DNA from 2 places in the Shewanella sp. H8 genome. Region 2 is predicted to be linked to the other one. Evidence: predicted binding sites of a transcription regulator. Region 2 holds the regulator's gene; the other holds the start of a gene.

Region 1 (4,221 bases), 1.0 Mb from region 2:
TCAAAACCAAAAGTTAGTTGATTGGTCACCTGAATTTGAACGTATGTATCCTGATAAATATAGAACTTGTATCCATATAGCAGGATTGGTTCATGTTATGAGCTATTGGGTGTATGACATTGGACACTATTTAATGGGGATTCCAGAGCCAAAAAAAATTGAGAAATATTTCAATTGGGTTGATAGTGAATGGATATTCGTTCATACATTTATAAATGGGTTTCATAATTTTTTTACGTCATTTTTAAAAAAAATGGACGAAAAAGGTGTAAAAGAAAGAGGGTATTCTTTGTTCGAGGCTCTGCATAAATCAAAAAGTTCTGATATTGATTATGATAAAGCCATTAATGAATTAAAGATAAGAAGCTCAGCTCAAAATAAAGCGATAAAAAGGATTGATCAAGCCATTAGTGCAGAGTTTTACTTGGAGGCAATTACTCTTGAAGAAAACCTGATTAGCAATTGCTTATTCAATTACCTTAAGTCGAAAAACAAACACTTCAAAAATCCATCATTTCAGAAACTCCTTAAAGAGTGTAAAGAGTTAACCAATGACGCTTCTGAAATGGTAGATAGAGTAAATACTTGGCGAGCGAAAAGAAATACTGCAATACATGGCTTTGTAGAATCTGAAATTAATTCTTTATCCGAGTCTGAAAATGAATTTTTGTCTTTTGCAAAAGAAACCTCTATTGAAGGGCGTGACTTTTGTCAGCTCATCTGTGATTGGTATATCAAACAATCCATTAATTTTATACCAACTGAATTTGAAACTAAGCAAAAAACTTTGAATTAAATAGTCAACCATTTAACAATTCATTACAGCGTGAAAAAAGTTGGCTTGCGCACAACTTTAGCTAAGCGTTTTAGCGGCTCTTAATTAAGCGTTGAGTTTGTAGCATTTTTCCTAAAAGACGTTTTAAAAACCAAAAAATAAACAGCCACGTTTATTGGCACCAAACAAAAAATGGCTACTTGATGTAGCCATTTTTATGGGAGTTTAATTGTGGCTTTTTGCAGTCTAAAGGACTATGTTGAGAAAAATAAGGCTGCTCTAATACATTGATATTGTTTGGTTTATTTTTTTACATTTGATACGGGTACTTTTAACGCGCAATTTACGTTTTTTATTTGAGTGTAAGAGTCATTAAATTGCTTTACTTTAAAGACATAGAAAACATAGGATGATATTAATCAATAACTTAAACGGGTGGCTTTATCAGTCGAGCTGTTCGATAAGCTGTTATAGCTCCTGGAGGCAGTCCGTGGCACCTGATGATAAAATTCTAGATTATTTTAAAGTCATTCATGAAAATTGTAATACTATTGAATTTACATTTGATAAAAAAAATAGCCTTTATATTCCATTGTTTAATACATCTATCGATCATGGTTTATCGATACTTTTATTAAAAAAGCAAAACCTTACAGTTTCATGCTTAGCTTTAGCTCGCCCAATGGTTGAAAGTTATTTAAGAGCAATGTGGGTCAAGTATTGCCTTCATGAAGATAAAATTATTGAGGGTTGTTCTACTATGCACTTTCCCATCAAGTTAGATTTTTTATTGGGTGAAATTGAAAAAAAGCTACCTGAAAACCATTTGTTTAGCGGATTTAAATCATCAATTACACCTCTGTTAGTAAATATCCATGACTATACTCATACGGGAATCCAAAGTATTGTTCGGCAGTATGACTATAATAAAAATCTAACAAATGAAAATTGCTTTGATGAAGTGTCTGAACTCATAAAATTAGTCGTTTTAGTTACATCGTTATCATATGAAGAACTAATTCCAGTTATGGATAACAGCCTTTCACATACTGACATTTATAAATCAGCTATGGAGCTGATCGAGCTATAACAAACGCATCAAGAGGGACAGCCAATGCGTGGCATTTTTATAATGCGTTGGTTTTTGTGATTACGGTGTTATGCGGAAAGTTGGCTACAAACAAAAAATGGCTACTTGATGTAGCCATTTTTATGGGCATTTCACTGTGGATTTTTGCAGTCTAAAGGACTATGTTAAGAAAAATAGGGCTGCTCTAATATATTGATATAGATTGGTTTATTTTTTTCATTTGATGCGGCACGCTTTTAACGTGCAATTTACGTTTTTTATTTGAGTGTAAGAGTCATTAAATTACTTTACTTAACAGACATATAAAATGTAAGGTTATATTCATCAATAACTTAAATGGGTGGCTTTATCGGTCGAGTCGTTCAATAAGCTGTTAGGTTTCAATCTAATATTCATTTATTTTTCAATATCCGGAGATTTTATGAGTAAAAAATCGCAACATGTTGTTAGTAGTGCTAAAGGCGGATGGGATGTTAAAAAAAGTGGTTCTGACAGAGCATCTAAGCACTTTGTAACTCAGGTGGAAGCTATTCAATGGGCAAAAGGAGTCGCTCAAAATCAGAAATCTGAATTATATATTCATGGCAAAGATGGAAAAATAAGAGAAAAAAATAGTTATGGTAATGATGATTATCCGCCAAAAGGCTAAAGGTAAGTTTGATGATGGATAATTTTAATAAGAATGTTTTTGTAAACTGCCCGTTCGATGATGACTATCGGCAATTATTAATTTCGATTATTTTTACTGTTAAATATTTAGGCTATATTCCGCGATTATCTCTTGTAAGATCAGACTCTGCGGAGTCTCGTATTGATAAAATAGTGGGTTTAATTAATGAGTCAAAATTTGGGATTCATGATCTATCAAGAATAATATCTTCTAGTGAAAATGAGCATTTTAGAATGAATATGCCTTTTGAACTTGGTATTGATTATGGTTCAAAAGCGTTTAAAGAAGGAAAGTGGGCTACGAAACAGCTACTAGTTTTAGAAAAAGAGAAATATCGATATCAAAAAGCTCTTTCGGATTTATCTGGCTCAGATATAAAAAATCATGATGATAGTCCTATAAAAGTTGTAAAAGTTGTTCGTGATTGGTTTGTTGCTACTGAAGATATTCGTGCAGATAGCGGGAACAAAATTTGGTCTAAATTTAATGAATTTAATGCTTACTTGTACGACCAAGCTGTAGAAATAGATGGTCATGATGATGTTGATGAGCTTCAAGTCATAGAAGTAATTAGACACATAGAAGACTGGCTTAAAGCAACATAACAAGGCGTTGAAATCGGAATTGTAAAACATAGCCACCCACGATTATTTTTATATTTGACGTTGACACTTTTAACGCACAATTTAAGTTTTTATTTGAGTGTAAGAGTCATTAAATTGCTTTACTTCAAAGACATATAAAATGTAAGGTTATGCTCATCAATAACTTAAACGGTCGGCTTTATCGGTCGAGTCGTCAATAAGCTGTTATACGATTATTCAAATTGGAGATGTATTTTGAGTTTAAAAATTGTAGGGAAATCCCCTGGATTTAACAATAATTATCACTTTCATGCATCACCTAAATATAGGGCAAGTGCATTTTCACCTGAAATAGCAATCAGAACAAAAGAGTTAATAGAATCAAAGTCAACTGAACTGGGTTGGAAAGTTCATGATATTGCTGTTGATGATGACCATATTCATTTTCTTATTCAAGCAGATACCACACCTAGTAATATTGCACACCGTTTGTTTGGTTTCACATCTTTCTCATTAAGAAAAGAATTCCCTAAGTTAAAAGAACTTAATAAAGATCATTTTTGGGGCGGTGAGCAATGTAAATGCATTACAGATGTGGATCACTTTAATAATACAATTGCTTATATTGCAAAACATAAGCAATCATAAATCGTATAACAAGAGACTTTAAGTCGGAATAAAAACAGTTAGTTAAGCAGACGTTGATCTAAGCCGCAGCGCGGAGCCAAAGCTGATTCACTCGAGTATATTAACCTGATAGAATCAGCTAGATTTAAAAAAATGTGATGGAACACCACTATGAAAAAGGAATTGAAATTGAACACATACAAACCAAGCCTCATAATCAATTCAACATTGCTTTGCAGTCTATAGCCTGTATTAAAAAAGCAAATCCCTATAGCATAATATGTACCCATTAACCTGGACTCGGCATCAGCAAAGTCCTACAGCGTTTTGTGCCATGCAAACAGCGCAACGCACAAATACTAAAACGTTATGCAAACTAAGGATAAATAATGAATCCACCAAGAGTATTTATTTCATATTCACATGACTCTGCCGAGCATAAGGGCTGGGTTTTGGACTTTGCTACGACCTTAAG
Region 2 (4,221 bases):
GGTAACCGCATCGGTAATGTCAGTTGTCGTGGTTGCAATAGTGCTTGTGACATCCGCTACTGCTTTGTTTGCTTCTGTTTTTGCCTCGTTACTGCCTAAAAATTTTCCTATATCAACAGCTTGTACAAGATCACCGCTATTATTGCCCCAAGCATTACGTTCAAAGGTAATCACTGCTGCAATTTCTTGGGCGCTAAGTTGTTTTGCAAAGGCCTGCATTGCGGTACCTGGTTTACCGTTTATGACGATATTTAGATGGCCTTCAACAGAGCCTTTTATGATAGGGCTGCCAATTAATGATGGGAATACACCAGGAAGACCCGCACCATTAGGTTGGTGACAAGCAGCACATCTAGCAATATAGATTTGTTCACCTTGTGAGGTTAGATCTTCGAGTGACAGGGTTTGGGTCATTGATGCCGCCGCTGCCGCAGCGGCATTGCTTGCTAGTTGTCTTTGCTCAACCAACCAATTTTCAAAATCGGCCTCCGATAATGCTTGCACTACAATCGGCATGAAACCATGGTCTTTACCACATAATTCGGCACATTGGCCGCGATAAATACCGGGCTTATCAATACGAGTCCAAGTTTCATTAATAAAGCCTGGATTAGCATCTTTTTTAACGGCAAAAGCGGGCACCCACCATGAGTGGATAACATCATCAGAAGTCATCAAAAAACGGACTTTTTGGTTAATGGGGAGCACTAGAGGTTTGTCAACTTCAAGGAGGTAATGTTCTCCTTTAGCCTCACTACCGTCAATTTGTTCTCTGGGGGTAGATAATGAGCTGTAAAATTCGATGTCTTTATCAAAATAGCTGTAATGCCATTTCCACTGCGACCCAGTAATTTTAATGGTGAGATCAGCATCGCTGGGATCTTCCATGGCAATTAAGGTTTTGGTGGCTGGAATAGCCATTGCAATTAAGATGATAAAAGGAATGACGGTCCAAGCAATTTCCACTTTGGTACTTTCATGAAAATTGGCCGCGACTGCGCCTTTTGATTTGCGGTGGTAAATCATTGAATAGATCATGATCCCAAACACCACTAACCCAATGGCACAACAGATATAAAGAATCGTCATGTGGAGGTGATAAACCTGACCACTGATATCTGTCACGCCTTGAGTCATGTTGAGGGGCATTGCTGTTGCCCCAAGCGGAAGTGCTACACACACAACCAGTAAACAATACAACCATTGCTTCACAAGACTGCTCCTCTGTTAATTGCAAATTGCAATTACAAAGAAAAGTCACACAGTAATTCTCTGCTCTATGCAAACTCTTCGGTTCCCGAAAAAAGTTTGATGACCTCAAAGTACCTTGGTGGTTGTAAACAGACGGTCTACGGTTTTATTGTTAGCTGTGCACCACGCTTGTACCTACGACTGAACTTATCAATTTGTGTTGACGTTTTCCCATCGATGACTATTAAATCTGCCATTTACGTCAAATTAAAGATAAAAAATTGTTTCATCCTTGTTAATTACATTACTTGTAGATTAAGGATTGATCAAGATCACTTTTTTTCTTAATCGCCTGAAAAAGGTGAAAAAAAAGCCCTGAATTCAATACAGGGCTTGGTAATTAAGGGTTTGTGCTTAGTGAAACGAGCAAAAATTACTTGTTCCATTTGCTAAGGTAGGGCTAACAAGTTGATGTTTGTGAGGTAAGTGAGTATTCACATCTTCAATTACGATCCCTAATGCACGTGCGCTTTTGGCTACTATTTCCAAACGGCGACTATCGCGAGCATCAAGTGAGCTTGTCCAAGTTACTACTGCACTCGATGTACCACTAGTGAGTGCTTTTTCCATGGCCCATAATGTCTCGACTTCATCTTTGGTGTGAACCAGTAAAATGCGATCCATTCTCACTCCGGCACTTGCCAGCATATGTTTATAACCAATGTGAGGTGGGCTAATGAGTACAATCCAGCGGCCTTGTTGGCTTAACGTTGCTAATTGACTACACAATTGACTCAGCTCTGCTTCACCTTGGGTAACCGTTTGCAATGTTTGAATGGTTTGGTTGCCCTGAAGTTCTGTGTCTGATAAATCCACCCATAAGCCAGGGTGGCGTGGGGCGATGCCCATTAGTTTGTTCATAACCAATCTCCATTACGGATAACACCAACGGCAAGCCCTTCGATGGTTAGGCTTTGGCAACTTAAATCCACTTTTATCGGGTTGTAATCTTCATTTTCTGCATGCAGATAAATGACGTTACCTTTCTGTTCAAATCGTTTTACGGTGACGTCATCGTCGATTCGTGCCACCACAACTTGGCCATTACGTGCTTGCTGCATTTTATGTACCGCGAGAAGGTCGCCTTCTAAAATGCCGATATTTTTCATGCTGTCACCACGAACCCGCAATAAAAAATCAGCGGCGGGTTTAAACATATTGGGGTCAACTTGATAATAGTTTTCCACGTGCTCTTGGGCCAAAATAGGCTCTCCAGCAGCAACTTGTCCAATGAGCGGCAGGCCGGTTTCAACCTGTTCTTCATGAGGTAATCGAATACCTCTAGAGGTACCAGGAATTATCTCGATAAAGCCTTTTTTGGCTAATGCTTTTAAATGCTCTTCGGCGGCATTAGCACTTTTAAAGCCAAGACGATTCGCAATTTCAGCACGAGTGGGTGGCATACCTGTTTCGGCGATATTGTTTTTAATTAAGTCTAATATTTCAGCTTGGCGCGGCGTTAACGGTCTCATGACAATTCCTGTCTTTTTATACAGTGACTGTCATTATATACAGTGATTATTTTCGTGCAAGTATTAACCAACTATTTTTTGTGTTTTATTAGGAAGTAACTTGGTAGTTACTTGTTTTTAAATGATTTTAAATATTTAAAACTTGTTTTATCGGAAAGAAAAATAGCTTTAGGGCAAAGATAAACAAGCCAGATAGTGTAAGCAGGGTAGTTTCTGGTATCCTATGCAACAATATTATAGTGGCTTATGTTGCGAAAATAACCATGTCAAAACCTGATTCAATATTTTTACGAACATTAAAGTGGATTCAAAAATGGATGGTGCAAACAATTGTTGTGCCACATGATCCTTTTGATGACCTCAATATAGATCCGACTAAACCTCTAGTTTATTTGATGAAAACGGAATCTATCAGTGATATTGCCGCCTTGAGCGAAATCACAGAAGGCTTTGGTATGCCTAGCCCTTATGAATCATTAAAGCTTGATGGCTTGCAAGTGCCTCGTGTTGTTTGTTTAGAGGGGCGCAAACCATTATTTGGTAAACGCGAAAGTGGTGAAAAATTCATTAATTATTTTACCAGTCTATTATCTCTTCATCGTGAGAACTCTGAATTAGATATTCAGTTGGTTCCTGTTTGTCTTTATTGGGGACGTACTCCAGGGAAAGAAGATGACAGCATGAAAGCGGCTGTATTTGAAAGAGAAAATCCAACATGGCTACGTAAATGGTTAATGATTTTATTTTTAGGACGGCATAATTTTGTCCAGTTCTCTAATGCATTATCGCTTCGTTATATGGCCGATGAACACGGTACAGATAAAAGAATTGCTCACAAATTAACCCGTGTTGCTCGAGTGCATTTTCGTCGTCAACGCAAGGTTATGACCGGGCCACAGTTACCTAATCGAAACGTATTATTTGCTTCTTTATTAAAATCTGAGTCTATCAAGAAGGCCATAGAAGAAGAGTCGCTAAGTAAAAAAGTCTCGCCAGAGAAAGCCCGCGAAACTGCTATTGAATACCTTGATGAAATTGCTGCTAATTATTCCGATAGTTTAGTTCGCATAACTGAGCGTTTTCTGACTTGGTTATGGAATAAATTATACAGTGGCATTAACATTAAAGGTGCCGAACAGGTTCGACAGCTACATCATGATGGCCATGAGATTGTCTATGTGCCTTGTCATCGCAGCCATATGGATTACTTATTACTGTCGTATATTTTGTATTACCAGGGCATGGTTCCTCCACATATTGCCGCGGGTATAAACCTTAATTTTTGGCCTGCAGGGCCAATGTTCCGCCGTGGCGGGGCATTCTTTATCCGCCGCAGTTTTAATGGCAATAAACTTTATACAGCAGTCTTTCGTGAATATTTGGATCAGTTGTTTGCTAAGGGTTATTCCGTCGAATATTTCACCGAAGGTGGTCGTTCGCGTACCGGACGCTTGCTGGCCCCTAAAACGGGCATGCTGGCCATGACTATAAACAGTGT

The links. Region 2 encodes LexA, which represses DNA repair genes until DNA is damaged. Its sites were predicted from a motif close to TACTGTATNNNNATACAGTA; they were not measured.
Region 1: the regulator LexA is predicted to act here: its motif matches at 1,998-2,017, upstream of ABIS04_RS16325 (DUF2188 domain-containing protein).

Annotation. Positions count from the first base shown of each region.
Region 1 covers NZ_CP157213.1:3,765,834-3,770,054, reverse strand. Annotated here, with positions in the region: gene ABIS04_RS16335 (hypothetical protein) at 1-796, shown strand, start outside; gene ABIS04_RS16330 (DUF6988 family protein) at 1,266-1,865, shown strand; gene ABIS04_RS16325 (DUF2188 domain-containing protein) at 2,287-2,514, shown strand; gene ABIS04_RS16320 (hypothetical protein) at 2,526-3,140, shown strand; gene tnpA (IS200/IS605 family transposase) at 3,375-3,767, shown strand; gene ABIS04_RS16310 (toll/interleukin-1 receptor domain-containing protein) at 4,136-4,221, shown strand, end outside.
Region 2 covers NZ_CP157213.1:275,428-279,648, forward strand. Annotated here, with positions in the region: gene coxB (cytochrome c oxidase subunit II) at 1-1,212, opposite strand, end outside; gene ABIS04_RS01185 (cell division inhibitor SulA) at 1,606-2,112, opposite strand; gene lexA (transcriptional repressor LexA) at 2,109-2,723, opposite strand; gene plsB (glycerol-3-phosphate 1-O-acyltransferase PlsB) at 2,987-4,221, shown strand, end outside.